DNA from 2 places in the Rhodococcus sp. UYP9 genome. Region 2 is predicted to be linked to the other one. Evidence: riboswitches for the same ligand, from Rfam matches in the RefSeq annotation. Region 2 holds a riboswitch; the other holds the start of a gene.
What was found. Region 2 has a riboswitch for cyclic di-AMP ahead of ABIB36_RS01295 (transglycosylase family protein). Riboswitches for the same ligand answer to the same signal wherever they lie in the genome.
Positions count from the first base shown of each region.

Region 1 (15,396 bases), on a different contig from region 2:
CGGTCACTGCTCGCTCGACGAACCGATTACCCGCCATGCCTTCGAAGCGAGAAAAATCGATCGGCTTACCGATCTTGATCGTGACTTTCGACGGCTTCCAGATCTTCGAACCGATGGGATTCATCTTGTCGGTTCCGATCATCGCCACGGGCACCACCTGCACTCCGGTCTCCAAAGCCAGTCGGGCCATACCGGTCTTGCCCTTGTACAGCCTTCCGTCCGGTGAGCGTGTGCCCTCCGGATAGATGCCGAGCAGTTTGCCCTTGGCGATCACCCGCGCGCCGGCATTGAGCGCATCTTGTGCAGCATCGGCACCCGTTCGGTCGATCGGCACCTGACCGACCGCTGTGAAGAACCACTTCTGGAAAGCGCCCTTGAGTCCGGAACCTGTGAAGTATTCGCTCTTCGCCAGGAACGTGATTCTTCGCTGCGCCTTCAACGGCAGATAGAACGAATCGAGAACTGCCTGATGATTACTCGCCAGGATTACCGGTCCCCGCGCCGGGATGTTCTCGGCACCTTCGACTGTCGGTCTGCCCATCGCAATCAGGATAGGACCGATGAATACGTACTTGAACAGCCAGTACCACATGGCGTCCTTCCTGATTCGAGTCTTCGCTGCGGATTCGACGTTGACTCTACCTACCCGTTATGGCGCCAGCCACAACAACTCGGACGCCGCGACAGAGGTCACATGCAATCAACGCGCATCGATCAGAAATTCGGAACGCGCAAGGTCCGCTGCGCCGATCATGCCTGCGGCTTCACCGAGTTGCGTGCTCGCGATCCGCGCAAGCGGCCGATGACCGGCACCGGTGGTGAGTCGTGCATGGTGGCCCCGCGCCTCATCCAAGAACTGACTCGACGAAGTCGCTACTCCGCCCGCGATGACGATCAAATCTGGATCGTAGACGTCGCTGACCAACGCAAGACCGACCCCGAGCCAACGAGCAAAGTCGGCCATCGTTCGTCGCGCGATCTCGTCGCCGTCCTGCGCAGCGGAGGCGATGCGGCGGCCAGTTAGTGATCCCGGGTCGAGAAAAACCTCGCGCGCCAAGATCGTGGACGACGCTTGGTCGGCAGCGAGCAATTCGACGGCAGTGTCGACGAGCGCAGTGCCGCTGCAATAGCGTTCCCAACATCCTCGCTTTCCGCACGGGCAGGCACGACCGTCGGGGACGACCTGGATATGTCCCAGCTCCGGTGCAACACCATAGCTACCTCGATAGATGCGACCATCGATCAGGAGTGCGGCTCCGATTCCGGTCCCTATCGACACCATCACCACGTTTCGACCGCCTGCGGCCGCACCGAAACGATATTCGGCCCATGCGGCCGAATTGGCATCGTGTTCGAGAAGAACCGGCAACCCGATGCGATCGCTCATCTGACTGGCCACCGGAGTGTCGATCCACGGCAGATGCGGTGCAAATCGTACCGAGGTTCGGTCGGAGTCAATGAACCCTGCGACCGCAAGCCCCACCGCGGAAACAGGATGTCGGGCGGCCAGTTCCTGGACAGCTCGATCCAGACCGTGCTCGAGAGCGGCAGCGGTATGAGGCGTCGGCGACTGGGCGGAATCGATGACCTGACCGGACGAGTCGACGACGGAGGCACGAAGGCTGGTACCACCGACATCGATGCCGATGGTGAGCAATTCTCGATGCCGCTTCATTGCTGACCTTTCCAGTGCCGCCCAGCCCCCGAAAAACGACATCGACGCTCTTTACCGATTCTCACCGGATCTTCCAGTTCACGAATCCCGCAACTATGCCGATCGGACTACATCGGATCCTTGACAGTGACGGTAATCGGTACGAATCCCCCTCGTCGAACTACCGGTTCTTCCGTGTCCTGCGCACGAGCCTGATTCTCCGTCCGATCCGGACGGTGGGTGTCGGTGTCGGCTTCTGGGGCCTCGGCTGTCTCGGTCGATGCGTGAGTTGCTTGCGAAGCCGGACCATCCATGTGCTCGGCAACCAGTTGCCGGATCATGGCAATGACAGTGGCCCCCTCGGTCGCGAGCACCGTGAGCAGATCGTGCTGCTCGCCCCTGATCAACGCAGACAATGCACACACCGGACACCAACTGCATCCCTGGCGTGGGCGCTCCTGTTGATCGGTGACGGCTTGGCGAAGCATCGGCTCGACGCGTGTGAGCACAGTTTCGGCCAACGCCCACAGCTCGGCTGCGACGTCGGAATGCTCGGTGGTCATCTACAGCGTCACCTTTCAGGCCGGCCACAGGGCCGGATCGGGCCGGAAACGGACCACGAGATTACCGGATTCGAACTCGGCACCGAGAACTACACAACGACGCAGAACCGAAGCCAGGCGAACACGCTTGCGGGTTCCGTCGGCACCGATGATCACGTCGTCCTCCACTCGCCCGAGACTGACCGTCGACGGGTCCACTACCGGTAGACGCAGCGTCATCGTGTACACCGATTCCAACCCCGATCCCGACTCGTGCGCCACCACTGGTTTATCGAACTGGCGTGCGACACCTGCCCCACCCGGTCGGCTGGACCCTACTTGGCACGACCCCGCTTGGTTGGACTCCGCTTGGTTGGACACTGCTTGGTTGGACCCCGCTTGATTGGACACTGTGACGACACCCACCCGAGTTTCCAGCGCGCCGAGAGAAGCCAACCCTACCGGTTCGTCTGCACTTTGTTCCACGACCAGCAACGAACAACCCTGCGCAAGCAGCTCGACGTCGGCAAGGCGGGCCTGCTGGGCTGCCCGCCAACTCTCGAACCAGAATACCGCTGGGTGTACACCTACGAGCCCCATCGACGACGAATTCAGCTCGGGCAAAACCTTGTTGACGATCACCTCGGCGACCGGCAACCCCATCAATGCAGCCGCGGACATAGTCCGACGGGCCTCCGCGACCCCGACCGAATCCGGCGTCAGAACGATTGTCGCCGTCGTTCGCCGGTGATCGAACAACAGTTCACGAACTGCGTCGGCGTCGGCGAGGACACGTTCCATCACCGCGACCAGAACAGTCAGACGTGGGTCCGTTCCGGTCCCCGCGACCACCCGATCGTGTTGAGGCCAGAGTCGTTCCAGATAGCCACACAGCAGGTCTGGAAGCGCCAGGGTGCGCAATGCATCAGCGGTTGCCGGAAGGTCGACGAATACTGTATCCCAGGTTCTTTCGTCCACCAGTTCGACCAGCCGATGCAACCCTAGGAGGTCCTGGGCTCCGGGCGCACCGACAATCTCTTCAGGATCGATACCGCCGAAACGGACGCCGTGTTCGTGCCCCGTTCCTGCCAACGACACGATCGCCGAGATCGATCGGTAACTCGCCTCCAGTAGCGCCAAGGTGTCCAACTCGAGAACATCGAGTCCCTCGGCCACGGATCGGGGCCCATTACCGGCCGGGGACGTCGAACGATCCAGGGCTGGGCGTCCGAGAACATCGAACAGCGAATGCGCCTGATCGAATGACACCACCAGCACTCGACGCCCCGACCTGGCGTCCTCGATCGCAGCCTTGGCAGCAAGCGTCGTCTTGCCCGCTCCGCCCTTTCCGACGAACAGTCGGACCATGGTGCGGGCGTCGGTGCGAGGCTCGCTCAGCCTTCGACCCGCTTCTTCAGCTCTTTGAGCGCGGTATCGGTAATGACCTTCTCCGCTTTACGTTTGAACAACCCGATCATCGGAATGTTCAGATCCACCGTCAACTCGTAGACGACATCGGTCCGTCCGTCACCGGTGTCCTTCAACGTGTACGACCCCGACTGCGACTTCTGCATTTCACCCGATACGAGCTCCCATGCCACCGCCATTCCATCCGGTGCCCAGTCGTAACGAAGTTCGTAGGTGTCCTTGACCATTCCAGCATCGAGGACGAACTTGACGCGGTCTGCTCGACCGTTCGAGCCGGTAGCGAGCACCTCCACGGACTTCGCTGCCGAGACCCAGGACGGATACGCGTCGAAGTCTGCGATCACGTCCATTACCTGTGCGGACGGAGCGTCGACGGTTATCGACCTCTGAGTTTTCTCGGCCATGGCTGTTGGTCCGCTTCCTCTCTCATTCGGTGTCGATGGGCTTGTATCGCCCAGGCATCGGCGCTCGCCGTCGACGCCCCTCATCACACACGATCGCCTACGGTCCGCACAACGGGGACCGCAAGAGAGCGCGCCTCAGCCTCAGGTTCGCGCGTGATCCGGACGCTCGCCCGCAGCGCGGCCTGCCTCCAATTCACGCTTGAGCGCGAAAGCCATCGACTTTCCGGCAATCCTTCGCCTGCGGTTTTCGCCGACAAGGTCGAGTCCCTCTCGCCCAGCTGGTGGCTCTGCGTGCAAGAAGTAATGGACGATGACGCCGTCGAGGACCGGGATTTCCTCGAGCCACACTTCCATCGTCCCCGTCAGCGCTCCGTCGATCGTCCAACGGATGCCTTTGTCGGCACGATCTTCGGACACCTCGATCCGCAGGTCAGGCCACCACGACCGCCAACGATCTCTCGGCGCCATCGCCTCGGAGACGCGCGCACCCGGAACAGCAATGAAGGTTTGATCCGCTACTTGGATACTGCTCATCGAAAGAGCTTCACATATATCTTTCGCGGCGCCGCACCTGAGGCGGTCGAACTGCTCCAGAAAGCCGGACTACAGTACAAACAATCCGAGCTACTCGTGAGTAGAGCTAACCGATCCGTTGTTGGAGGTACCCCCGTGCGTGAGTTCACTGTGCCCGCCCGATTCAAAGTCGAGGACGGGGAATCGACAGTCGATTCCGTTTTCACCCGCCGGGCTACGGCACCCGAGTCGGTTGCGTTTCTCCGCCAAGAGAACGGCAGCTGGACCGATGTCACTGCCGAGCAGTTCGCGATTCAGGTCGTATCGGTTGCCAAAGGTCTGATTGCCTCCGGAGTCGAGCAGGGTGATCGCGTTGCACTGATGTCCTCGACGCGCTACGAATGGTCGGTACTCGACTACGCGATCTGGGCGGCAGGCGGCGTTACGGTTCCCGTGTACGAGACATCATCTGCCAATCAGGTCGAGTGGATCCTGTCCGACGCCGAGCCAGTTCTGCTCGTGCTGGAAAACAAGGAGCACCGCGACGAAACCGCCGACGTCGTCGAAGCGTCGAAGACGGTACGTAGGACGTTCCAGGTAGACGGCGAAACTGCCGATACCGGTGCGATCCACGAATTGATCGAACTCGGTGCGGCCACTACCGACGGCGTGGTCGAAGCACGTGTCGCTGCGCTACGTTCGTCCGATCCGGCGACCCTCATCTACACCTCGGGTACCACCGGCCGCCCCAAAGGGGTGCAGCTCACCCATGCCAATCTCCTCGCCGAGTCCAAGGGAATCCGCGAGACGACGCTGAAGACACTGCTGAGAGGTGGCACGCGGACCCTGATGTTCCTGCCGCTCGCGCACGTGTTGGCCCGCGCCGTCACGATTGCAGCCTTCGATGCGGGGGCGACTGTCGGCCACACCAACGACATCCCCAACCTCGTCTCCACGTTCGGGTCGTTCCAGCCGGACTTCATCTTGTCGGTCCCCCGCGTGTTCGAGAAAGTGTTCAACACTGCACGACAGAAGGCACATGCCGACGGCAAGGGAAAGATCTTCGACGCGGCCGCCGACACAGCTGTCGCGTGGAGCCAGTCGAAGGACGACGGTTCGACCGGAATCGTACTTCGAGTCAAGCATGCAGTGTTCGACAAGCTCGTGTACTCGAAACTCCGTGTGGCCCTGGGCGGTAACTGCAAGCTGGCAATCTCCGGCGGCGCTCCGCTCGGCGCACGACTCGGCCACTTCTATCGCGGAATCGGGGTGCCGATCTACGAGGGATACGGACTGACCGAGACCAGCGCAGCCTTTGCGGTGAATACCATCGGCTATCAACACGTCGGCAGTGTCGGTCGACCTCTCCCCGGCAATACCGTCCGTATCGCTCCCGACGGCGAAATTCAGCTGCGCGGCCCTGTTGTGTTCGCCGGCTACTGGCGTAACGAAGAAGCGACTGCCGAGTCCCTGGATGATGGATGGTTCTGTACCGGCGATCTCGGTTCGCTCGACGCCGACGGGTACATCACGATCACCGGCCGCAAGAAAGAGTTGATCGTCACCGCCGGCGGAAAGAACGTCTCGCCCGCAGGTCTGGAAGATCAACTGCGCGCACATGTCCTGATCAGTCAAGCAATCGTCGTCGGCGATCAGAAGCCGTTCATCGGCGCCTTGGTGACGCTCGATGCCGACGCTCTGACCGGATGGAAGGCGCGCAACTCCAAACCCGCAGATTCATCTGCTGCCGACCTGGCCACCGACCCGGACCTGATCGCAGAAATCGATGCGGCGATCGCTGACGCAAACAAGTCGGTCTCGCACGCCGAGGGGATCAAGAAGTACCGGATCCTGCCGAACGACTTCACCGAGGAGGCGGGCGAGGTGACACCGACGATGAAGCTCAAACGCAATGTGATCACCAAGACCTACGCGGACGACGTCGAAGCGATCTACTCCAGGTAGTCACCGGCCTGTTCCCTTGTGTGCCAACCACACACAAGGGAACAGGGCGCGGATCAGAGCAGGCTGCGCAGCCTGTGCGCGAGAGTATCCCAGCGCCAGTTCTTTTCGACCCACTCACGCCCGGCCGCACCCATCGATGCGGCAAGCGTCGCATCGGACAGAATTCGGACGATCGCCTCGGTGATCTGCTCGACCGAACGACCATCGACTACAAGTCCGGTTTCGTTCTGCCGCACAGTTTCCGGCGCGCCACCGGACATGCCGGCGACGACCGGCACGCCGCACGCCGACGCTTCCAGGTAGACGATCCCCAGACCCTCGACGTCGAGCCCCCAGCCGCGAGTTCTGCTGGGCATCGCGAAGACATCCGCGATCGTGTGATGCGCGGCCAGCTCCGCCGAAGGGACTGTGCCAGTGAAGATCACGTGTTCCTCCACGCCGCAGCTGCGGACCAGCGCGCGTAAGGTGCCCTCGTACGGCCCGCCACCGACGATAACCAGAACCGCACCGTCGATCGCTTCTCTGATCCCCTGCATGGACCGGATGAGAAAATCCTGTCCCTTGCGCGGTACCAAGCGTGACAGACACAGAATCGTCGGTCGATCGCCCAACCCGTAGCGGGCCCGAAGTTCTGCTCGCGCAGCGGAATCTGGCTTGAATTTGCCGGTGTCGACACCCGGCGGCACGTGCTCGAGCGCGGCCTGTGGACCGAAAGCCGACGCGAACCGTCCTCGCGTGTACTTGCTTACGTAGGTCACCGCGTCGACGGAGTTGCCGATCGCTCGCAGCGTTCCGCGACCACCTGGAATCATCGACCATCCCACTTCGTGACCATGGGTGCTGGCGATGATCGTCTCTACCCCTGCGCGTCTGACCACTGGAGCCATCACAGCGAGCGGCGCTGCCGCCCCGAACCACACACTGTCGCACTCGTGCGACCTCACAAGCCTCGCAGCTCTTCGCGCCACCAGCGGCGTCGGTAGCATCAGCGTCGTGGGGTGCCGGACCACTTCGTACGGCTGGCGTGCATCGAACGCGAGATGACTATCTCCCCGCCACCGGGGGGCATATACCACCAGTTCTTCGGGTGGGAATCTATCCGCGATGCTCTGGAGATAGGACTGGATACCTCCGGGACGCGGGGGAAAGTCATTCGTTACCAAGAGCGTCCGACCCATTGCACTACCGTAGGTCAGCTCGCATTCTGCGTAACCCAAGCCCCCCAGTCCGCGATGAAAGCGTCGGTTCCAGGCCCGACAGTCGTTTCGAGACCCGCGCTGATCTCGGCGTCTGTTTGCGGACCGGTTGACAACTGCGCGTAGAGATCTCGCAGCACCGGCTCACCGTATCGCTCAGCGATGAATGCTGCCAAGGACCATGCGGATTCGTACGCGAGGGTCGAACGGAGCCCGCCTGCCGAAAAATCCGAGTCTGCCGGGAGCACCGTCGGCGGCCCGCCCACCCCGACTGCACGACTCAGTGTCGGAGCCAGTGTGGCGAAGTCGACACCCGATCCGCGGTATCCCGAATAATCCGCGAACCCCTCGAGCATCCATGTCGGCGATCCGTCGACGGTGTTCGCCCGAGCGGCGATGTGTGTGAGCTCGTGACGCAGGACCGAGCGGGTAGTGAACTCGGTCAATCGCTCGGCAGCGGAGGGCGAGAAGACGACACGCTGCCCAGTCACCGGATCGCCGGGTACAACGACATCAGAGACGGACACAGCCGCCACGTCCGGGCCTGCAACTTCCCCTGCCGACGCGAGGAACTCATCTGTGGAACTCGTCGTCACTATCAGCGTCTTGCGCGGCCAGTCGTCGCCCACGAAGTCCGCAACTGCCTCGACCGCGGCCGGCACCTCGGTGTAAAGCCGAGAGGTGAAAAGGTCCTGCTCTCGCTTGCCCAGCACCATCGATGTTCCCCCGGCGGTCGTGATCGGCGTGGCCGTTACCGGCCCGAAGTCCCACGGTCCCCGCCAGGTATGTCGGTCGATACCTGGTAAGTCTGTGTCGGACACCAGTCGCCATCTATCGTCGCGCTCGGCCACCAGCAACGAGATCGGTCTGCGAGTCGGTAGGTCATCCGGCCCGTCGACCCCATACCGAAGAACCACCGATGGCGCCCACACGTCGGCGGCCCCCACGCGCTCGGCAATTTCGGAAGGGACGGGCGTTTCCGGCTCGTCCACGATCTCGTAGCCCCACTCGGACAGCGGTACCTCCGAGAGGTTCGATGCGGAGCGGATCAGCGATTGCAGAAATTCGGGCGACGCTGCCGGGTCGACAAGAGCTTCCAGTTCAGCATCGTCGTTGGAGGAGACCGCATCCGCCCAATCCACCAGAAGCTGTTCGACGCCCGCCTTACGCTGATCCTCGTACGGATTCGAGGGCATCGATGTCGGCGTCGACTCGACCAGCGGGCCGGACGCTGTACACCCCGACACCCATACGAGGGCGCCGACGAGAACTGCCGCCGACATAGAGCGGCGGACAGTCATCGAGTGAACCAAGCTTGCGCTATCAGTACCGGCGCGCACCGTAGAACGGGAACGACGCCATCGACTGAACCTTCACCGGCACACCGAACGTCGACGCATGCAGCACGTTGCCGTTTCCGGCATACAGGCCGACATGCGAGGCATCCGGATAGAACAGAACGACGTCGCCTGGCTGAAGGCTCTTCTGATCGACTGGGGTTCCGCCGGCCGCCTGCGCCTGACTGGACCGCGGAAGCGTCTTGCCCACCTGCTTGTAGGCCCAGACGACCAGCCCTGAGCAGTCGAAGCCATCGGGCCCGGTAGCGCCCCACACATACGGTTTACCTATCTGCGTCAACCCTGCTTGCAGAGCACCGGACCCCGATCCCGGAACCAGACCCTCGATGATCTTCGACAGGTCGAATCCTGGAGGTAGCGGGCTGCCTGCGTAGTCACTCTTTTCGGCGCCGGACAGCGCACTGAACGCCGCCATCACCTCTGCCGTTTGCCCTTGAAGTTCGCTCTGCTTGGCCTGCAGATCGTCGCTGACCATTTTGGCCTGATCTGCAGCCGCGCGCGCCTCGTCTGCAGCTGAACGTGAGGCCTCCTCGGCCGCAGCAGCATCGGACGTCGCCTGCTTGAACTGACCCACCTGCCGTGACGTTTCCGCGGAAATGATGTCGAGGGCCGACATCTGGTCCAACAGTTGCTGCGGTGAATCGCTGACCATCACAGCGAACAACCGGTTTGTCCGACCACCCTGATAGTTGACGTTGGCTACTTTGTCCACCGCGGGCTTCAGCTCGGCCAACGCCGCTTCGGCGTCCGCGAGCGCGCTCTGATGAGACCCGAGGGCGGCCTCTGCTTCGCGCTGCACTGCGGTCTTGGCATCGAGATCTATCTGCGCGTTGTGCAGAGCCTCGGTCGTTTGCTCGGACTCACGAGCAAGGTCCGACAACCGCGTCTGCGCATCGGATGCACTGTCTATGCCCGGCTGCGCCTGGGCTGTTGCGGCCGGTGCCACGAGTAGACACAGCGCACAAGCTGCAGCGGCGAGAACGCTGCGTTTGGATCGAGCAACGTTCTTGACTGTCGGTGTCGCCACAGAAGGTGACTCTCCGTTCTTGCAGGTGTGTCGATGGAGCTATGGCACAGCGGACCTTCGCTGCGATGTCGCTGCATCAGTGCAGGGGTTGAAAACAAACTCTACCCATGAGTATCAGCCAGTGGTCGGAATTCGCGTCGGATAATTCGGATTTATCCGAACTGCTGGAATATTCGACCGATCGAGACTCGGCAAGGTTACGGAATCGTCACGCCAGAGTCCAACCACGACCCGATCGAGGGGCCCACACGCATGCCTCTTCCCGGCGAAACGACGAAACAGCACCAGGTCCGTGGCCTATACGACCGGTTCCTGATGCTGTTTGCGTACCGATCACACGAGTCAGTATCGACGAGCTCCGTCGAACGGCATCGAGGACACCGGTGCAACCTTGACGGGAACACCTGAGGTGGACGCGTGGATTACGTTGCCGCCGCCTGCGTAGATACCCGAATGCGATCCGCCATAGAAGGAGACGACATCTCCCGGCTGAAGATCGGACTGGGATACCGGAACACCAGCGGACGCCTGGTCGTAGCTCGTACGGGGCAAGCTGACGCCGGCCTGCTTGTACGCCCACTGCACCAGACCCGAGCAATCGAACGAGTCAGGACCGGAAGCGCCGTAGACGTACGGGGACCCGACCTTGGACTCGGCAGCCTGCACTGCCTTCGCAGCCGGAGTGACCTGGGGAGCGATGGGTGCCGGTGCGCCGGGCAGTCCGGGGACGGTCGGCAGCGGGGGCATGCCCGGGATCTCTGGTATTTCGAACGTACCGACACCCGGGATCGTGATGGGGGCCGCCATTGCGGGGGCAGCGGGCAGGATGACCGCGCCGGCAGTGATCGCACCGGCTACGAGTATTCGACGCAATTGACGGGTTGAAGTATGTGACGCCACGAGAGGTTGTGCTCCGTTTCTTCCACTCATCCGCCGACCGAGTTAGCTGACGGGTTCGGGCTGGGAAGATCAGCCCTACCCACCGTTCGCATAAGCGATCCGGCGGGATTCACCCCAGTAGAAATCGGGTTCCCGGTACGGCCACTCCGAAGAGTGCCCGATTAGGCGGTGACTTGCGACGCCACTCCTGTCTGGACTGGCGAGACTCCGCAAGGTCTCAGGAAGGTTACGAAATGGCATCCCTCCGTGTCGACCCCGACGCGCCGAAGAGTCTCGAATATCTGAAGACCGGACTACATCGCACGTAGATCCGCGCTTGAATCACAGGACGGTAACGAAGCACTCCGAGGGGCGTCGCCGTCGGCCACGACCAAACGCAAATGTGGGATGAGACCACCCTCCGCCAGAACCCCGATAGCACCCAGTTCCGCCTGGTCGATGTCTATTTTCGACGCTGCGGACCCGACATCCACACCGGCCGAACCTGCCAGTCTCGGAGCCCCCAGAAGCACGGTTACGACGCAGTCTCCGCACGCGATGTCTCGAACCTTGCAATCACTGCAATCCACAATCATGTGATCCTCGTCTCTTTCGTGTTTCAGCCCGAAATTCCGACTCGTTTCGGGCGAACTTATCGGCGAGGTACGACACGCCTTCCACGAAAGCGGCAACACAGGATTCTGTCGGTACCGCCATCTACCGTCCCGTCCTGTGACCCTTCCGATCCAGCTGACGTTCGATGAACTGGACACCCCGTTGCATCAGACGACTTTCGTGGTCGTCGATTTGGAGACGACGGGCGGCAGCGCCGATACCGAAGCGATCACCGAGATCGGGGCAGTCAAAGTCCGTGGAGGTGAGGTGATCGGAGAGTTCGCCACTCTCGTCGATCCAGGTCGGGCGATTCCGCCTTTCATCGTCGAGCTGACCGGAATCACCTCCGCGATGCTGATCGACGCACCGCGCATCGAGCGTGTACTTCCCGGCTTCCTGGAATTCGCACGGGGCGCAGTGCTCGTCGCGCACAATGCTGGGTTCGATACCGGTTTTCTCCGCGCCGCCGCCAGTCGACTGGACATCGCGTGGCCCAAGTTCCAAGTTCTGTGCACCGTCAAGCTGGCGCGTCGTGTACTCACCCGCGACGAGGCCCCATCCGTGAAGCTGTCGGCTCTCGCATCGTTGTTCGACGTCGGCACCACTCCGACTCACCGCGCCCTGGACGATGCCCGCGCGACGGTGGACGTGCTGCACGCGCTGATCGAGCGCGTCGGAAATCAGGGTGTGCACAGCTACGCCGAACTCGTCGACTATCTCCCGAACGTCTCCGCCGGACAGCGTGCGAAGCGTTCCCTCGCGGCCCACCTCCCCCGCACCCCGGGGGTGTACCTGTTCAAGGGCCCCGGCAAGGAGGTCTTGTACGTCGGTACCTCGACCAATCTGCAACGTCGAGTCCGGAACTACTTCACCGGTTCGGAAACTCGCGGCCGGATGAAGGAGATGGTCAGCCTTGCGGTCGATGTCGACTACGTCGAGTGTGCTCACGGTCTCGAAGCCGGCGTACGCGAACTCCGCTTGCTGAGTGCGCACATCCCGCCGTACAACCGCCGATCGAAGTTCCCCAAGAAGGGATGGTGGATCACTACGACGGTCGAAGCGTTTCCACGGCTTTCCATCGTCAGAACGCCGACGACGAGCTCACTCGGGCCCTTCACAGCGCGAAGTGATGCCGCGGACGCCGCCGCGCTCATCTCCGAATTCGGTTCGATCCGCACCTGCTCCAATCGCATCCCGCGCACCGGCACACACGGACAGAACTGCCCACCGACCGCGGTGGGCGGTTGCGCTGCAGCGACGGCAGGCGTGCTGTCACCCGACGAGTACTCGGTATATCCCGCGCGATTCCACGCTCTGATCGACGGCGTCGACAACGCAATGTTGCACGCGGCGCGAGTGCGGGTCACCCAACTCGCCGACACCGAACTTTTCGAATCGGCCGCCCGTCTGCGTGATCGACTCACCGTTCTCGCCGACATGATCCGAAGAATGCACCGTCTCGCAGCGATCGCGGCCATCACCGAACTCGTGGCCGCCAGGAGAACTACGGAAGGAGGATGGGAACTCGCAGTGATTCGCAACGGGCGGCTGGCGGGCGCGGCTACGACCGCGCGTCGCGTGCACCCGATGCCGGCCGTGGAGGCCATCATCGCCGCCGCCGAGACCGTCATCCCGGACACCACCCCGTTGCGCGGCGCATCGCCCGAGGAGGTGGGCCTCATTGCCCGGTGGCTGGACTCCGACGGCGTCCGCATAGTGCGGACCACCGACGGGTACGCCGAGCCGGCATATGGCGCTGGGGCGTGGAAGGAATGGTGCAGTATCTCTCGCGCCGCGTCCCGCCACGAGTACAGCGCGTCGCCGTACCCCGACCGGTACGCCCTCTAAGCTCGCGGGGGGAGTCGCAACGCACGCGTGTTCGCGCATCGAATGAGGGAGACCCATGATCCACGCCATTGTCATGATCGACGCCGAGGCAAGTGCCATCCCCGAGACCGCGCAAGCAGTGGCGGACGTCGACGGTGTGTCCGAGGTCTATTCGTGTGCGGGAGATGTCGACCTGATCGCCATCGTCAAGGTCCGCGATCATCAGCAGATCGCCGAGGTTGTGACGCAACGGATCAACAAGGTGGCCGGCGTCCTGAATACCGCGACGCACATCGCGTTCCAGTCGTATTCCAGCGCCGACATCGACGCGGGGTTTTCGATCGGCGAGTGAGGCACTTCCGCGCCTAAGCCGGTCGGATCAATCCAGCTCGTTCGACCGGCTCACCCATCGAGCCAGTAGTGTGGCTGCCGCACCGGAGTCGACAGCCTTCGTTGCGCGCACCAACCCTGCAGAGAGAGCGCCGATGATATCGCCGGCATCGATTCCTTCGGATATTCCGGCGTAAGCAGTCAGCGCGGCTGCCGCGTTCAGTAGAACCGCGTCGCGCACCGGGCCGGTCTCTCCGGCTAGAACAGCGTGCACCACTCTCGCGTTGAACGCGGCGTCACCACCTTTGAGCGCGGACAGCGGTACGTAGTCGAACCCGAAGTCCTTCGGATCGATCGTCGTTGCAGTGACCGTGCCTCCTGAGACGACGTGCACGCTGGTAGTGGTGGACAGCGTTATCTCGTCGAGGCCGTCGTCACCGCGGACCACGAGAGCGCTCGTGCCACGGCCGGCGAATACCCCCGCGACGACCGGCACCAGTGCCTCGAATGCGCACCCGATCAAGCCTGATCGCGGCCGACCGGGATTGGTGAGTGGGCCGAGTATATTGAAGACCGTCGGAATCCCGATTTCCTTCCGCGGCGGGCCCGCGAACCGCAGCGCGGGATGAAATACCGGGGCGAAACAGAACCCGATACCGACATCGCGAACGCTTTCGGCAACTCCGCTCGGTCCCAGACCGAACTTGACCCCCAGCGCTTCCAGAACATCGGTCGTACCGCTCTGTGACGATGCCGCTCGATTCCCATGCTTGACCACCGGAGCACCCGCTGCTGCCGCCACGATCGCGGCCATAGTCGAGATGTTCACCGTGTCTGCGCCGTCGCCACCGGTACCGACGACGTCCACCGAATTCGGTTCACTATCGACGAGGGAAGCATGCGCGAGCATCGAGTCGGCAAGTCCTCCCACCTCCGCGGGAGTGGGCCCCTTCATCTTGAGTGCCACCCCGAAGGCAGCAATCTGCGCTGCTGTGGCGTGGTCGGACATGATCTCGTCCATCGCCCAGGCTGTATCGGCGCTCGATAAATCGACCCACGACGTCAATGCCCCGAGAATGCTCTTCCAGGTCCTGCTCGACTCGTCGTTGATCGGTGCGGTCATCTTTTCCCGTGCCTTCCTGAACTGACGGCCATATCTTCGGCACCGGTGTGGCCCGACCGAACCTATGACGCGGTTGCACTACGTCATAGGTTCGCAATGTGGCGAAAGCTTAGTCAGCGACACGGCCTGCGTCGGAAGCAGGCTGTAAGGCGTCCCAGCCCAGCACGATTCCGCCGCGGCGTTGCGCAAGACCAGCCATCCGAGAACGCTCTTGTGAGCAGTGAAGCGCGTCCAGCACCTGTACCCGCTGCAGGACTATCGGCACGCCTCCATCGACGGCGGGCTGGTAGCCGTTGATCTCGGGTGACTCCATCGTCATCGAACCGGGGGCCCGCTCGTAACCGTCTTGGGCAGCGATCGCCGCCGCGTCGTCGATCATGTCCGGCGGCAAGAACAGATGGTGCCGAAGGACGATCTCTTCGTCCTCGACCCATGCATTCTGTTGTCTACCGCGTTGCAACGCCGCAGAGCATGGCTCGGCGTCGTCGAAGGACGATGCCACGACGATCAAATCGGTTCTGGCGGGGTCGAGTGG
Region 1 is NZ_JBEPPH010000004.1:353,134-368,529, reverse strand. It holds gene ABIB36_RS14515 (lysophospholipid acyltransferase family protein) at 1-592, opposite strand, end outside; gene ABIB36_RS14510 (ROK family protein) at 701-1,675, opposite strand; gene ABIB36_RS14505 (hypothetical protein) at 1,783-2,217, opposite strand; gene ABIB36_RS14500 (ArsA family ATPase) at 2,233-3,564, opposite strand; gene ABIB36_RS14495 (SRPBCC family protein) at 3,591-4,028, opposite strand; gene ABIB36_RS14490 (polyketide cyclase / dehydrase and lipid transport) at 4,170-4,562, opposite strand; gene ABIB36_RS14485 (AMP-dependent synthetase/ligase) at 4,698-6,506, shown strand; gene ABIB36_RS14480 (glycosyltransferase family 4 protein) at 6,560-7,684, opposite strand; gene ABIB36_RS14475 (peptidase MA family metallohydrolase) at 7,699-9,003, opposite strand; gene ABIB36_RS14470 (C40 family peptidase) at 9,026-10,087, opposite strand; gene ABIB36_RS14465 (C40 family peptidase) at 10,430-10,987, opposite strand; cyclic di-AMP (ydaO/yuaA leader) riboswitch at 11,004-11,165, opposite strand; gene ABIB36_RS14460 (DEDD exonuclease domain-containing protein) at 11,699-13,429, shown strand; gene ABIB36_RS14455 (Lrp/AsnC family transcriptional regulator) at 13,485-13,760, shown strand; gene trpD (anthranilate phosphoribosyltransferase) at 13,788-14,861, opposite strand; gene ABIB36_RS14445 (hypothetical protein) at 14,971-15,396, opposite strand, start outside.
Region 1: it holds a riboswitch for cyclic di-AMP, as region 2 does, so the genes downstream of both, ABIB36_RS14465 (C40 family peptidase) here and ABIB36_RS01295 (transglycosylase family protein) in region 2, are expected to answer to the same signal.

Region 2 (15,396 bases):
AGCGCCCTCATGACTTCGTTGAGCGGCGCCTGGGAGATCGCGACCGTCGGTGCGAGTGCGCGTAGCGCGAGCTGTTCGGCAGCAGCAGAGGTAAGGACCTCGGCAAGCAGGGCCGGATCTTCACATCGGACGAACGACGCGGCGACCCCCGCACGTAGTCTGCCGTGACGTCGGGCGACGTCGTCGATCAGGTAGGTCAATCCCTGGGGGACCGGCGTACGGGAGTGCGCGGCGAACAATGCGTGCAGCTCGGCCGCACTCATACCGACGTCGAGCGCCCGGCGAAGGGAGTTCTCGGTGATCCGATAGACCGTCGCAGCCCCTGCGGATTCGACATCGGCGACGAGTTCGATCCGATGCTCGAGTTCGGGCTCGAGGGGACCGGGCGCGACGAGGGTGAGGTCGGCCTGAATCAGGACGTAATCGATCGGTTCGGGTAGCGCAGCACGCATTGCGGCCTCGGCGTCGCCGCCGTGCAGGAGCGCCTTACCCGGCGTCGACAGCGCTCCGCGGGCGACGATGCCCATCGCCGTCGCCTCGCCGATCATCTTCGATACCGGCCGGAGCGCGTATCGCGACATCGCACGTGGTCGACGCCAGGCGAGGCCACGCGAGACCTCGCCTTCGGCGATGGCATTGCCAGGGCCGAGTTCGGCGAGGAACTCGAGGATCGTTCGACGGTCGCGTGGAGCTGCAGGTGAGCGCACCTCTTCGGACAACGCGGCCACCGGTTTGTCGTTGGGATCGCGCATCCCGATCAGCCAGGGCGCACGCTGTACATCCAGCCATGCCGCCGCGAGGGTGTGCCATCGGGCTGCCGGAGTTGCGGTGGTCCACGGTTCGACGGCTGGGGTCGGACCCCAGTAGTCCTCGCCCGAATCGTTGGGTGGCAGCGGGTCGGGGGTTCCGCTGGTGATGAGCGATGCAGCTGCCAGCACTTCCAACAGCACGCTGACGCGGTGTTCGTCGAGCCCGGTTGCCTTGGTGATGCGCTTGACTTCACGTACGCCCAAGCCACCGGCTTTGAGCGCCGGGGCAGGCGTGATCGACAGCGCTTCGATGATCAGCGCGCAATGCCGAACAAGTTCCAGGGCCTCACCCGCTGCGGCAGCATTGACGTCGGTGAGGGGGTATTTGGTGCTGGCACGTTTCGGCGGCGTCAGCGACGTCGGATCGAAAACCGGCTCGCCGCGTAGGGCCTGGCCGACCTGCTGGGGGAGTTCGACCGTCTGTTCGTCTAGCCAGATCAGCAGCCCGGCGCGCAGTAGCTTCTGAACGGGACGGTCCTCGGACGTGCCCGGTGCAGCATCCCGGGTGCGCCCTGTCGGTGATGACCGGGCCAGTGTCATGAGCAGGGTGCGTTCACCGTCGCCGATTCGAGCGAGCGCGTCGGTGATCCGCTCGGGGGTGAGGTCGTCGGTCGGGTCGAGTATTCGTCCTATTCGCCACGGAACCGCATCCCGCGCCGCAGGCGGCATCCGAATCGAGCCCGTTCCCCAGACGAGTGCTCGTTCTCGCAGAAATCCGAGGGCTTTGTCAACGGCCTTGGTGGTGGCTCGCTTGCCGACGGCAGTATCCAGTCGCTCGCGTTCGACCGGTATTTCGTGGGCACCCTCGAGCGCAAGGATCTCCAGAATCGTCAGCGCCAACGTGTCGAGTGCGTCAGCGCAGCGCAGGATCGAGGCACGCTGTTCGGCCCGTCCTGCGAGTACGCCGATGGTCGTCGGCGGTGGCACGGTGAGGTCGGGTCGCAGCGTGAGGATGCTGACGAGCTCGTTATCGGTCCGTGAAGAAAGCCACGCTGCGAGGTCTGGAGGCACTGCAGTATCGGTCATCGACTACCAGATTAGAGACCTGGACTGGCTTTGGGTGCAGCGCAGGTGTCAAAATGGTCCCATGGTGAACAAGTCGAAGAAGCCCTACGTAGATCCAGGCTGGCCGGAAACCGCTCGCGGTGACCATGCGGTCAGTGAATTGGCGTCCTCGCGCTCGGGAAGCTTGTCGCCGTTCGGCGAGGAAACCGAGTTTCCGTTGCCCGTGGACCAACTGCTGTACGCCCATCCAGTGACCGTCATCAACCGTTAGATCCGAACCACGAAAAGGGCCCCCGAGTAATCGGGGGCCCTTTTCGATGGTGTGGAGTTTCTACTGAGGCAGGAATGCCTTGTTTGCCTGGTAGAAATTGACGACCTGCGGGTCGAGTTGGATGCCCTGTGTCGCGTTCTGAATGAACGAAGAGATCGCCGGATCGTTCGTGACGGTCTGAACGGCGCTGGTGATGCCGTCGATTACCTCGGCGCTGCCGTCGATCGTGGGGATGCTCGTGAGGTCGGGGAGCTTGGGTGCCTCGGGAGCGGACTGTGGGGATGCAGGCGCGCTGCGCTCGGTGGGCGAACTGCTCAGGCCCAGGCTCGACGAGCAGGAGGGCCATGCGCCCCAGCCCTGCGAGGCGAGAACCTTCTCGGCAACGACAATCTGCTCTTCGCGGCTGGCCTGGTTCGCGGTGGCGGCGTACTGCCCGCCGCCATGTGAACTCCAGGTGCTCGGGGAGAACTGCAGGCCACCCTGGAATCCGTTTCCGGTGTTGATGCCCCAGTTACCGCCTGCTTCGCACTGTGCGAGGCGGTCCCAATCGGAATCGGGGGCTGCACTGGCGGTGCCGGTGAAGGCCATGCCTGCTGTGCCCATGATGGCGCCGGTGACGGCGACCTTGGCTACGGTCCGGCCGGTGGTGGTCGGCTTGCGATGACGTCCGCTCATACGAGTTGAAATCCTCTCCACTGGCGCCTGCGAGGTCAGCTGTCGGGTTCGGGCTGAGAGGTAGCCCGGCCCAGCGCTTCCAAGTGGAAGTGCGTGGGCTTCACCCCAAGGAAATTCTCTGCCGAGGTAGTGAATTTCCGGTTATCCGAGAGGACGTGTGGGTCCCCCGTCCTCGTCCCCTGGGTGTTCTTGTGGGGGTCCGTTCCCGCGGGACGAGGTTTGGCGCTGCGGGTCCGGATTCAGCCGAAGTTTCTCAGCCGTGGACGACGGTACTGAAATTCCCGCGGAGTGTCACTATTTGGTAACTCTTGGTTTTTCGGGTCGTCCGGGTGTGCGGCCCAACACAGTTTTCGTCATCGGCCGAATGTGCAGCTAGCGGCGTTGCCGTCGAGTGAACCCCTGGGCGTTGCGCATCCGTTACCCGGTCGTTATGTGATGGAAGTCACACCCATCCGGGAATGGTGCTGGAGTGTCAGGAGTCGACGATGTCCTTGCCGAGCGGCATGAGTGAGATGGGAACCATTTTGAGGTTCGCGATGGCGAGTGGAATGCCGATGATCGTGATCGCCATCGCAATGGCCGACACCACATGCGCGATGGCCAGCCAGATGCCGGCAACGATGAGCCAGATGACGTTGCCGACAACCGCCGCGACCCCCGATGTCGGTTTGTCGACGATCGTCTTGCCGAACGGCCACAGGGCGTAGACGCCGATGCGGAAGGACGCGATACCGAACGGGATCGTGATGATGAGGATGCAGCAGATGATGCCCGCTGCGAAGTAGCCGATAGCCAGCCATAGTCCGCCGAAGATCAACCAGATGATGTTGAGAATGACTCGCATGTGTGCCCCCTGTTTATCTCGCCCGTCGGCCGGACAGCAAGGCAAACACTATCGCCAGCACGAAGCCCAGGGGCGAGAAGATCATTGCGGTCAGATAAAGCCACAGCGGGGGGTCGTCGCCGGAAAGCGCGGGTACCGCGAAGATGGCGACTATCGCGGCCAACCCGATCGCAAATATCGCCAGCGAGATACGAAGGAGGGTCGTGCCGTTTCGGGGTGTTTGATCAGCCACGTCGGTAACGGTAGCCCGACAAACCGGCGTGCTGCCGGGCACTCCTTCGCGCTATGCTGGGTCATTCGCGTCCAACACAGCTGTTGGGCGCGAAATTTGTGCAAAACAGGCTAGTTACCGAGACAAATGGACGGGTGAGCGCAGTGCCTACCGGCAAGGTGAAGTGGTACGACGTCGACAAGGGATTCGGCTTCCTCTCGCAAGAAGAAGGAGAGGACGTCTACGTCCGCTCGTCGGCGCTGCCAGCGGGTGTCGAAGGCCTCAAAGCAGGCCAGCGCGTCGAGTTCGGTATGGCCGCAGGACGCCGTGGGCCTCAGGCGCTGAGCCTGAAAGTTCTCGAGCCGGCTCCCACCCTGCGTCAGAACACCGCCAATCGTCGTGAGCCCGTCGAGCGTAAGCACACGCCCGACGAGCTGCACGGGATGGTCGAGGACATGATCACGCTTCTCGAGGCAACGATCCAGCCTGAACTGCGTAAGGGTAAGTACCCCGATCGCAAGACCGCCCAGAGGATCTCCGAAGTGGTCAGGGCCGTCGCGCGCGAGCTCGACAGCTAACCGGTCGGTGTCGTCGCGATCGACCAGATCGCGTGGCTGATGATCTCTTCCTGCTGGGTGTCGGTGTCGATGATGCCGGAGGGCAACCTGATTTCGACGCCCAGCAGTGCTCGTCCGTCGGCGTCGACGGGTGGCACGGTCAGACCCAATTTCTGATCGGGCAGGTACAGCGAGTCGGTTTCGACGACGTCGGCCCCGGCTTCGTCGGAGTACACCGCGGCGAGAATCCACGGCGCCGAGGTGATCTCGGATGGCAAGGACAGCTGCAGCGGGTAGCCCTCCCGAACCGGCACGCTCGCGCTCGATCCATCGTTCTCACACAGTGGCGCCTCGACGGGGCAGTACAGGTACGGCTCGACGGTGACGGCTTTCCCGTCTGCGAATGCCGTGATGGTCGGTCGGTGCGCTGGAGCGTCGGAGACGAGTTGCGCGAGCACGGCGACGAATGCCACGCCCACGACGATCAGTCCGGCAGCGCCGATCGCCAGTAGCTTCTTGGTCTTCGGTGCAAGATTCACTTAACTCACGTTCTCTTGGGGTGAATAGTCGGGACTGCGCTGCTCGGCGTGCTCGGGTCGGTTTCCGCCGAGTCCGGGGAGCAGTGTCTTGCCTCGGTAGGTGAGGATGGTCTGCACCAGGCCGATCGTAAGCAATATCGAGACGACCGTGAAGCCGAGCCAGTACTCGGTGGGCAACAGCACGCCCAGCGTTCCGCCGAGTACCCAGCACAGCTGAAGGACGGTCTCCGAACGCCCGAATCCGGACGCAATGGATTCGGGTGGGAGATCGGATTGCAGAGATGCATCGAGCGAGACCTTGGCGAGCGCACTCGCACAGGAGGCGACCAGCGCGGCCAATGCAGCGGTCAGCAGGCTGTCGGTGACGGCCGCGACGATGGCAACGACGGTGACGGCGAACGTACATCGGATGATCATGATGGACGGGCGGCCGAGCTTGATCCGAGCGCCTGCGGCGTTGCCGGAGAAGTTGCCGATTGCTGCGCATGCACCGACCAGTCCGAGCATCGCGGCCTGTTTGATCGGCTCGTGTTCGGTCTGAGCTTTGGCGACGAAGGCTATGTACAGCGTCAGAAATCCGGTGAGTATGCGTACGGTTCCGTTGCCCCACAGGCCGACGATGACGGCTTTGCCCAGCGGTTGACGGCGGTTCTTCGGTGGTGTGGTCCCCGGCTTCGCGCGGTGCATCACCTCTGTCTCGGCGTCGTCACCGTGGTATCTCAAGGTGGCTGGAACTTCGCCTTCGGTCACTTCGACCCACGACGGGATCCGCATGCTGAGGTAGGCGCCCAGCACGGTGATGGCAGCTACGAACCACAGTGCGCCCGGCGATCCGGAGAGCCAGGCGATAGCGCCCGCGATGCCGCCGGCGACAATTGTTCCACCGATCAGGCCGAACACTGTCAGGCGAGAATTGACACGAACGAGGTCGATCTCGGGTGGAAGTACACGCGGGGTCACGGCGCTCTTGAGCACTGCAAAGGATTTACTGAACACCAGCATGCCGAGCGCAGCCGGATAGAGAATCCAGCTGTCGAAGTTGAACACCAGCACGACGGCCAGGACGGTTCGCAGTAGGAACGAACCGGCGAGTGCGAGCCGTCGACCATGCTGCAGCCGATCGAGCATCGGTCCGATCAGCGGCGCTATCAAAGCGAACGGAGCGATGGTGATGACGAGATACAGCGCAACCTTCGTCTTGTCCTCACCGGTCGCGGCGGAGAAGAAGAGTGTGTTGGCCAGCGCGACTGCCGTGGCGGCGTCGGAGGCGAAATTGGCCATCGTCGCGTACGTCAGCGCGGTGAGTCCGGATTTGTCGGCACCGTCTGCTTTCGCGGCTCGATGGAAAGTCGCGATGCCCTTGTTGGTGAGCTCGCGGCTACGCATCGCAGCGACGCGAGTGACGGTCAACTTGCGGGGCATGGGCGGCGGCTTCGGTCCACGCGGACGATCACCCGACGGGGTCGTCGACGGGTGAAGTGGAGGCAGCGGGGTTCTGCGGCTGGCGGCGCGTGGAGCCGGCGGATAGTTCTCGAACCCCGGGTGGTCCTCTCCCGGCGGGGTGTCGGAGTCTCGAGGGTCTGTCACGTCGTCAATTCTGTCCTAAAAGTGGAGGGTGTGAGTACACCGACTCACTCCACGGGTGTGAACTCCACCTCGAACATGCTCGGCCACAGCTTTCCCGTCACCAGAAAGCGGTCGGTGCCGGGTATCTGGGCGATCCCGTTGAGCACGTCGGCGCCGTCGCGCTCGCGCTCGGACATCGAGTTCCACAGCGGTTCGGCATCGATGATCTCCGACACCGTCCCGGTGGCAGGGTCGATCCTCGCAATATCGAACGTGCGCCAGAGGTTGGCGTAGACCGATCCGTCTTCGGCGCATTCGAGTTCGTTCAACGATTCGAGCGGCGATCCGTCGAGCGTTACCTCCACGGTGCCGGTGGCCTCGAACGTGTCCGCATCACGGAAGGTCAGCATCGACGACCCGTCGCTCATCACCAGACCGTCCGCTGCCGCGCACAGACCCCAGCCTTCGCCGTCGTAGCCGACCTCGCGCGCGCCGGCCAGAGTGGTCTTGTCTCGGGCGAACGCGGTTCCGTTCTGCCAGGTGATCTGCCATACGGTGTCGCCCGCGACGGTCAGGCCCTCGCCGAAGTATTCGGCGGGCAGATCCACCCGCCGCAGTTCTTTGCCGGTGTCCAACGACGACACGCGCACGTACGACGAACCCTTGCGGCCGGTGCCCTCGTAGAGCTCCCCGTCATCGATCTCCAGACCCTGGGTGAACGCGGAACGGTCGTGCTCGAGGGTCCTGACCACGGTGACCGTCGACCTCATTGCCGAAGAATCTGCGCTGACCTCGGGATCCGCCGAGCACCCGACAAGCAGAATCGGCACCGCGAGGACGCCGAGAACGCGGCGAAGCGAGGCGATCATCTGCCCCATCATGGCAGCCCGAACTGGGCACTCCGGAAGTGATGCGGCAAAATGAACCTGTGAGTTTCGCATCTTTCCCAGAGCTCGACCAGATTCGTCCTGTCCTAGCGGAAGCCGCCGAGTTGGCGCGCCGTGCTCTGATCGACCTGGGTGAAGGCGGCGTCGGCGATTATCTCGGTGTCACCGCCGAGGACGACAACGCGGCGACACATCGCTTCATCGCCGACCTACCCGGCTATCGCGGATGGCAATGGGCCGTGGTCGTCGCAGCCCCCGCCGACGCGGACAGTGCCACCATCAGCGAACTCGTCCTGCTGCCGGGCCCTGATGCCCTGGTGCCGCCGACCTGGCTGCCGTGGGACGAGCGCATCCGCCCCGGTGATCTGGGGCCGGGTGATCGGCTCCCACCGCGAGCGCACGATCCGCGTCTCGTCCCCGGGTACGTCGCCACTGGCGACCCTCAGGTCGACGACGTCGCGTACGAGCTCGGCCTGGGCCGTCCGCAGGTTCCCAGCCGTGAAGGGCGTCTCGACGCGGCCGAGCGCTGGCACGACGGCGAGTTCGGTCCGAACAGCGAGATGGCGAAAGCCGCACCGTCGACATGCGGGCTGTGCGGGTTCTATCTCCCGCTCGCTGGATCTTTGTCGGCGGCGTTCGGCGTCTGCGGCAACGAGTATGCGGCCGACGGCCATGTAGTGCACGTCCAGTACGGCTGCGGTGCACATTCCGATACCGAGCTGCCCACCGGCGCCGGGTCGCCTGCCTACGATCCGTTCGACGACGCGGCCCTCGATGTCACTGCGCAAGCGCCTACTGCTCCGGCTCCCGAGGTCGAGAACACGTTCGTGCCAGACCATGCGTCCGAGACACTGCAGGACGCGCAATCGGACAGTTGAGAGATCCGTACGACACCGAGGCGCTGCGCGCCTCGACTCTGTCTGCCTGGACGGATTCGCCCACCCGGTTGCGCGAAGACGCTGCGACCGAAGCAGACCTGGTGCGCGGGGGATATCGCGATCGTCTGCTGACCGAACTCGCGCAGAATGCTGCCGATGCGGCAGCCCGAGCGGGAGTCGCGGGACAGATGCGGGTCTGGGTGTCCGGTCGCGATCTACACGTTGCCAATACCGGTGCACCACTCGATCGAGATGGAGTCCACGCGCTGACGGCGCTGCGGGTATCGGCCAAGACATCCGGTGTCGGTCGCTTCGGAGTGGGTTTCACTGCGGTGCGTTCGGTCAGCGACGAGATCGAATTTCGTTCCACGGCAGGTGGAGTGCGCTTCAGTGGCGCCAGTACCCGAAGTGTCCTCCACGATGCTGGCCTCGAAGTACCCGATGCCGGGGTCCCGGTGTTGCGACTTGTCTGGCCTGCCGAAGAACCTCCAGCAGTAGGGTTTTCGTCGGAGATCATCTTGCGGGACGTCGAGGTGGCCGGGCTGCTCGACGCTATGCGCGCCGAGGCGATCGATTTGTTGCTCGAATTGGAATCGCTGGTCTCGATCGAGATCGGCGAGGATCGGTTCGACCGCACTATCGAGGGGGAGGGCCTCGAGTCGGTGAAGGTCGGCGACCTCGAGTGGTGGCAGTTCCGCACCGCTCACGCCAGATGGCTCGTCCCTGTCTCCGACGGGGTGCCGGCGACGGTGGCATCGGATGTGCTTCGCGCACCTACTCGTTCGGACGAGGAGTTGTCACTGCCTGTGCTCGTCGTCGCGGACGTGCAGATGCAGCCGGACCGTCGACGCGTTCTTCCCGGTGCGCACCTGCAGCGCGTCGCGGAGGGGTACGGGGAGATGATCGCTGCCTTTCCTGCCCGGTTCAGAACTCGACTGGTTCCGGTACCGGGCTTTCCGCGCAGCGAGGTCGACGGGATCTTGCGTGAGCAGATCCTTCGGGAATCCGTCTCTGCCCGTTGGCTTCCCTCGGTGACCGGTGAGAATCTGATCCCCTCGCGGGCGATGGTGCTGCCGGGACTCACCGACGAGCTCGGTGAGCTTCTAGCCGATGTATTCCCCGATCTGGTCGGGGCCGCGCTCTCGGGTCCGCGGCACGCAAGCGCGCTTACTGCGGTCGACGTACACCGAATCGGCCTCGCCAGACTCGCCGAGATGCTGACGGGTATAGACCGTGAACCTCACTGGTGGGGCCGACTGTACGACGCGCTCACCCCGCTGGTCACCGACGGCGTGGCCGCGGAAGAGCTTGCAGCGCTGCCGGTTCCGCTGTCGGACGGTCGGACGATAACCGGTCCCCGTACTGCCGTTCTCGGAGCGGGCGTCAGTGGCGTCGGGTCGGTGCATTGGGCCCGGCTGGTGCATCCGGACGCGGTGAGCCCACTGTTGTCGAGGTTGGGCGCGGTGGAGGCGACCGCAACCGATCTGCTGTCCGACACGGCACTCGAAGCGCTACTCGAGGACCTCGACTGGGACGATTCCGACGCCGTCGGCGATACCGTGACTTCGGTCCTGGCGCTCGCCTCGTCCGCGGGGGAGCTGCCTTCCTGGATAGGTTCCTTGCCGCTCGAGGATTCCGATGGTGAGCTTCGCGCCGCCGATGAATTGCTGCTGCCCGACGCCCCGCTTGCTGGCTTGTTGGTGGAGGACTCACCTTTCGGGCTGGTCGCGGATCCCGTCGTCGCGCACTACGGGCCTGCAGCATTGCGAGCGGTCGGAGTGGGCTGGGGATTCGGCACCGTGACCGACGACCTCCCGACCGGTCCGGATCATGACCTCGACGACGAGGATTCGTGGTGGGCTTCGTTGGCGGAGGATCCGGCGGTGCTCACTGCTGTGCGCGACCTCGATTTGGTCGATGAGCAGCGGTGGCCGGATGCGTTGACGCAATTGATGTCCGATCCGGCGACCCGAGCGGCGGTGCAGGCGCGGGACGGGTACACGGCGTGGTGGCTGCGTACGCACGCCCGAGTCGACGGCGAGCGGCTGGGAAGCTATCGAGCGCCCTCGGACTTCACGTTCGCCGGTTTGCTCGATCCACTCGATCACCCGAATGCCGACGATGTGGCGGCGGCTCTGGCACCCAGTTCGTGCGACAGCGCATGGTTCACCGGCCTGATTCTCTCGAGATTGGCCGATCCTTCGCGATCGCCGACTCCTGCGGTCATTTCGCGAGCTCATCGACTCGTCGCCGACGCTGTCACTTCGGGGCGAGTGGAACTCGACGAGCTGGATGCGCCGAGGAGGGTGCGTGCTGTTTCCGGCAGTCTCGTCGATCCTGCCGACGCGATCGTGCTCGACCGTCCATGGTGTGTGGCCACGGTCCCCGCCGACATCGCGATCCTGTCGTCCATGGATACCGCGTCGTCATTGGCGTCGATCCTGGACGTGCGCACCGCGTCGGAATCGATCTCCGCAGAAGTGCTGGGAATCGGCCGGGTGAGTTCGTGGGATCGCGAGCCAGGGGCAGTACTCGCATGCGCAGAAATGGGCGTGGAGCTGCCGGTCGGGCAGGTTGTCGTGCACCGCGATCTCGTCGTGAGACTCACCGGGGCAGTCGAGGGGGAGCGTCACCTCGCCTGGTGGGTAACCGAGGACGGAACAACACATTGCGCGCAGAGTTGGGAGCGACCCCGTGGACGGTGACGTGCTGGCGTGGATGGTCGAGCACCGGGTTGTGTGGCTGACCACACTCTTCTGGATCGTCACCACGCTCGGAAACACAGTGGCGATGTTTGTCTTGTCGATCACCGGATGCGCAGTCCTGCTGCGGGCCGGTCGTCGACCGGAAGCAGTCATGGTGGGTGGCGCCATGCTCAGTGGCTGGGGGCTGATGAGCCTGTTGAAGCTGATCTTCGGGCGCGAGCGGCCACCGATACCGGAAAGGCTCGTCGAGATCTCCACGCACTCGTTTCCTTCGGGGCACGCGATGATGTCGGCGATCCTCGCCACGACGGTGACCGCGGTGCTGCTGCGGTCGACCGCGTTATGGCTCAGAAATCCGGTTGTTCTCGCGATACCAGCGGTTGCATCCCTGGCGATCGGCTTCTCGCGGATCTATCTCGGCGCGCATTGGACGACGGACGTCCTGGCGGGATGGTGCTTCGGTATCGCGTGGGGGTTGCTCTGGATTTATGCGCTCAGCGTGCGAAATCGCTTCGCTGTGCGATGACGAGGAGTTCATCGCGCATCGAAGGGCTGCTGACGGCGTGTGCGCGTGCGTAGAGGGCGCGGAGCGAGCGAGCGTGGGTACGACGATTGCGGTACTGCGTGACGAGCTTCATGACCTGGCCTTCGGGTAATTCATGGGATGAATCAACTGACATAACCCATACTCCCCGCAAACCCTGTGTTACTCAACCCTAATAAAGGTGAGTTTCCGCACGTCAGACCGCTGTGCGTGACTGCGGTTACGTGAGGCCGCGTTGAGCGGTCCTGTTACCGCGACGAGCGGCAGCTCTCTGCATGAGGAACAGCGTGAAGCCGACCAAACCGACGGCGACGCCGGTCCAGCAGGTCGGCAGCGCATCCGCCCACCTATCGCCACTGACGAGCACAACCACGGTAGCAACAACCCAGGCGAAAATGCCGACCGCGATGACGGGCGCGGGATCTGTGAGCCGTACGCTCAGCGCGGGGGTTTCCGGCTTACTATCCACGAAATGTAGGTTACTCCCATGGCGTCGCCCAAAATTCTGGACAACTACTTCAAAATCACCGAACGTGGATCGACGGTCAGTTCGGAAGTGCGCGGCGGCGTCGTCACCTTCGTGGCGATGGCATACATAGTCGTTCTCAATCCGCTGATCCTCGGCAGCTTCTCGGCCGACGATGCCGCGGCCAAGCCCGATGTCCTCGGCAATATCCTGCCCGTCGCGCAGGTCGCCGCGGTGACAGCGCTCGTCGCCGGGTTCATGAGCATCTTGTTCGGCATCGTTGCCAACTATCCCTTCGGTATCGCCGCCGGACTCGGGATCAACACGCTTCTCGCCGTCACCATCGCTCCACAGGTGACGTGGCCGGAGGCCATGGGGCTCGTCGTCATCGACGGCATCATCATCGTGTTGCTCGCGCTGACGGGCTTTCGTACTGCGGTGTTCAACGCCATTCCGTCCGAATTGAAAGCGGCGATCGCGGCGGGCATCGGGACGTTCATCGCGTTCATCGGACTCGTCGACGCCGGCTTCGTGCGACGCATCCCCGACGCCGCCGGCACCTCGGTCCCGGTCGGCCTAGGTATCGACGGCTCCATCGCCTCGTGGCCGACGGCGATCTTCGTGTTCGGCCTGCTCTTGATGGGCGTTCTCGTGGTGCGGAAGGTACGCGGTGGCCTGCTGATCGGCATCGTCGTCACCACAGTGCTCGCGGCCGTCGTCGAAGCTTTCACCGATATCGGACCGTCGAACGGGGTGGATCCGAAAGGCTGGAATCTCAGCGTTCCGATCCTGCCCGATCAGCTCATCCAGACACCGAACCTTTCCTTGGTCGGCGATGTAGATCTTTTCGGCGCGTTCACCCGCATCGGAGTCCTCGCAGCGAGCCTGCTGGTGTTCACTCTCGTTCTGGCGAACTTCTTCGACGCGATGGGGACGATGACCGGGCTCGGCAAGGAAGGCGAGCTGATGGATGACAAGGATCAGCTCCCCGGAATCGGCAAAGCGCTCGTCGTCGAGGGAACCGGCGCGATCGTGGGCGGTGGCGCGTCGGCGTCGTCGAACACGGTGTTCGTCGAATCGGCGTCCGGTATCGCCGAGGGCGCGCGAACCGGTTTGGCCAACGTCGTGACCGGTCTACTCTTCCTGGCCGCGATGTTCCTGACACCACTCACTGCCATCGTTCCTATCGAGGCTGCCTCTCCGGCGCTGGTGATCGTCGGTGCCTTGATGATCGGACAGGTTCGCGAAATCGACTTCTCCAAGTTCGAATTCGCGCTGCCGGCATTCCTGACCATCGTGGTCATGCCGTTCACGTACTCGATCGCGAACGGCATCGGAGTCGGGTTCATCACCTGGGTAGTGCTCGCAGTGGGGCGCGGCAAGGCGAAGGCGGTTCATCCCCTGCTTTGGGTCGTTGCCTTGATGTTCGTCCTATATTTCGTCGTCGGACCGATCACTGACGCGGTTACGTAGGCCATAACGCGCACCAGGGCGTAGTCTCTGCGCTGTGACGTCGGGAAACAGCGTGAAAGACAACCGTGAGTTGGCAAGCGATCTATCGCTGGCCGTGGTGCGATTGACTCGCCACCTGAGGGGGAGACGTGTCGACTCGCAAGTGTCGCTGACTCAGCTGTCAGCTCTTGCGACCTTGAGCCGTGAGGGCGACATGACGCCGGGGGCACTGGCGGCCCGCGAACGAGTGCAGCCACCATCGATGACACGCGTGATCGCGTCGCTGGCGGAGCTCGGACTGGTGGTACGCACTCCGCATCCCACCGACGGCCGACAGGTGATCGTGTCGCTGTCCCCGTCCGGCAACACGCTGATCGCCGACGAGGCCAGTGCGCGTGAGGCGTGGATGACCTCTCAGTTGGCAGGCTTGAACGAGACTCAACTCGTAGTTCTCCGCGATGCGGTCGACATCATCGGCGCGCTGGTCAACGACTCCGAGTAGGTAGTTCGTTACCTGAGGTTAGTATTTGTGGAGTGCCCTCTGCTTCCCCGATGTTCGCTGCATTGCGAACCCGCAACTACAGATTGTGGGCGTCCGGGCAGATAGTTTCTCTGGTCGGAACGTGGATGCAGAGGGTGGCGCAGGACTGGCTCGTGCTGACACTGTCGGGCGGCAACGGCGTCGCTGTCGGCATCGTGATGGCCCTGCAGTTCGGACCGACACTGCTGCTGTCGGTGTGGGGCGGGGTGCTCGCAGATCGGTACGACAAACGAACACTGCTGATGATCACTCAGGCCTTCGCAGCGGTCTGCGGGCTCGTGCTCGGTCTCCTCGACGTCGGCAATCTCGTCGAACTGTGGCACGTGTACGTCATCGCGTTCGTTCTCGGCTGTTCCTCTGCCATCGACGCGCCAGTGCGTCAGTCCTTCACCATCGAGATGGTAGGCAAAGAGACGCTGGCGAATGCAATTGCGTTGAACTCCATGACCTTCAACATGGCACGCATCATCGGACCGGCTCTGTCGGGTGTGCTCATCACTTTCATCGGTACCGGGTGGGTGTTCCTGATCAACGCCGCGTCGTTCGCGGCGGTGTTCGGCGCTCTCGTCGCGATGCGATCTGCCGACCTCTTCCACGTAGAACGAGCCGCGCGCGCGAAAGGCCAGGTATGGGAAGGCTTCCGGTACGTGTGGGGGCGAGACGATCTGCGCGTTCTCCTGGCAACGGTGTTCATGGTGTCGACGTTCGGATTGAACTTTCCGCTCAGCCTGGCAGTGTTGGCTCGCAACACCTTCGGTAGCGGCGCCGACGCATACGGTCTGCTCTCGACGACCCTCGCAGTCGGCACCCTTGCAGGCGCGACCCTTGCGGCCCGCCGAGCCGGCACGCCCCGCCTGCGGTTGTTCATCGGTGCCGTCATCGCTTTCGGGGTGTTCGAAATACTCGTCGGACTGATGCCGAACTACACACTCGTTGCAATTCTGCTCGTCCCGACCGGAGCGTTGACTCTGACCTTCACCACCTCGGCGATGAATATTTTGCAGATGTCGGTGCCGTCGGAGATGCGTGGGCGTGTGATGGGCATCTACATGCTGTGCTTCCTCGGAGGCACCCCTGTCGGCAGCCCGGTTCTCGGCTGGCTGGCCGACGTGCTCGATCCGCGGGCACCGCTGGTGTTCGGCGGGATAGTGTCGCTGGTCTCCGGGGTCGGGGCGGCCGTCTACCTGATGAAGCACAACAATCTGCGCCTCCGGATCGACCCTTGGCGGCGAAACGAGAGTCGCCGCTACGTGAGGTCTAGAACCCCCAGCCCATGACCGACGCACGGTCGGTCGAGAACGCGAGATCCACCGTGTGCAACGCGTCCGAATCCCGGCTCCACAGGCGATTGGAGGCCGCGAACCTAGTGGCACGGTGAGTGCCGAAGTACAGACTGCTCAGCACATCGAGCTTCATCGACGCGTCGGCGGGCGCATCGGTTCGAGT
Region 2 is NZ_JBEPPH010000001.1:240,380-255,775, reverse strand. It holds gene ABIB36_RS01305 (helicase-associated domain-containing protein) at 1-1,835, opposite strand, end outside; gene ABIB36_RS01300 (hypothetical protein) at 1,897-2,085, shown strand; gene ABIB36_RS01295 (transglycosylase family protein) at 2,146-2,760, opposite strand; cyclic di-AMP (ydaO/yuaA leader) riboswitch at 2,769-2,956, opposite strand; gene ABIB36_RS01290 (YccF domain-containing protein) at 3,233-3,604, opposite strand; gene ABIB36_RS01285 (Asp23/Gls24 family envelope stress response protein) at 3,618-3,836, opposite strand; gene ABIB36_RS01280 (cold-shock protein) at 3,980-4,393, shown strand; gene ABIB36_RS01275 (DUF2771 family protein) at 4,390-4,911, opposite strand; gene ABIB36_RS01270 (MFS transporter) at 4,912-6,498, opposite strand; gene ABIB36_RS01265 (glutaminyl-peptide cyclotransferase) at 6,543-7,355, opposite strand; gene ABIB36_RS01260 (DUF3027 domain-containing protein) at 7,388-8,242, shown strand; gene ABIB36_RS01255 (sacsin N-terminal ATP-binding-like domain-containing protein) at 8,239-10,947, shown strand; gene ABIB36_RS01250 (phosphatase PAP2 family protein) at 10,937-11,473, shown strand; gene ABIB36_RS01245 (hypothetical protein) at 11,442-11,627, opposite strand; gene ABIB36_RS01240 (DUF2530 domain-containing protein) at 11,712-11,960, opposite strand; gene ABIB36_RS01235 (NCS2 family permease) at 11,979-13,430, shown strand; gene ABIB36_RS01230 (Rv0880 family HTH-type transcriptional regulator) at 13,483-13,911, shown strand; gene ABIB36_RS01225 (MFS transporter) at 13,962-15,227, shown strand; gene ABIB36_RS01220 (GNAT family N-acetyltransferase) at 15,208-15,396, opposite strand, start outside.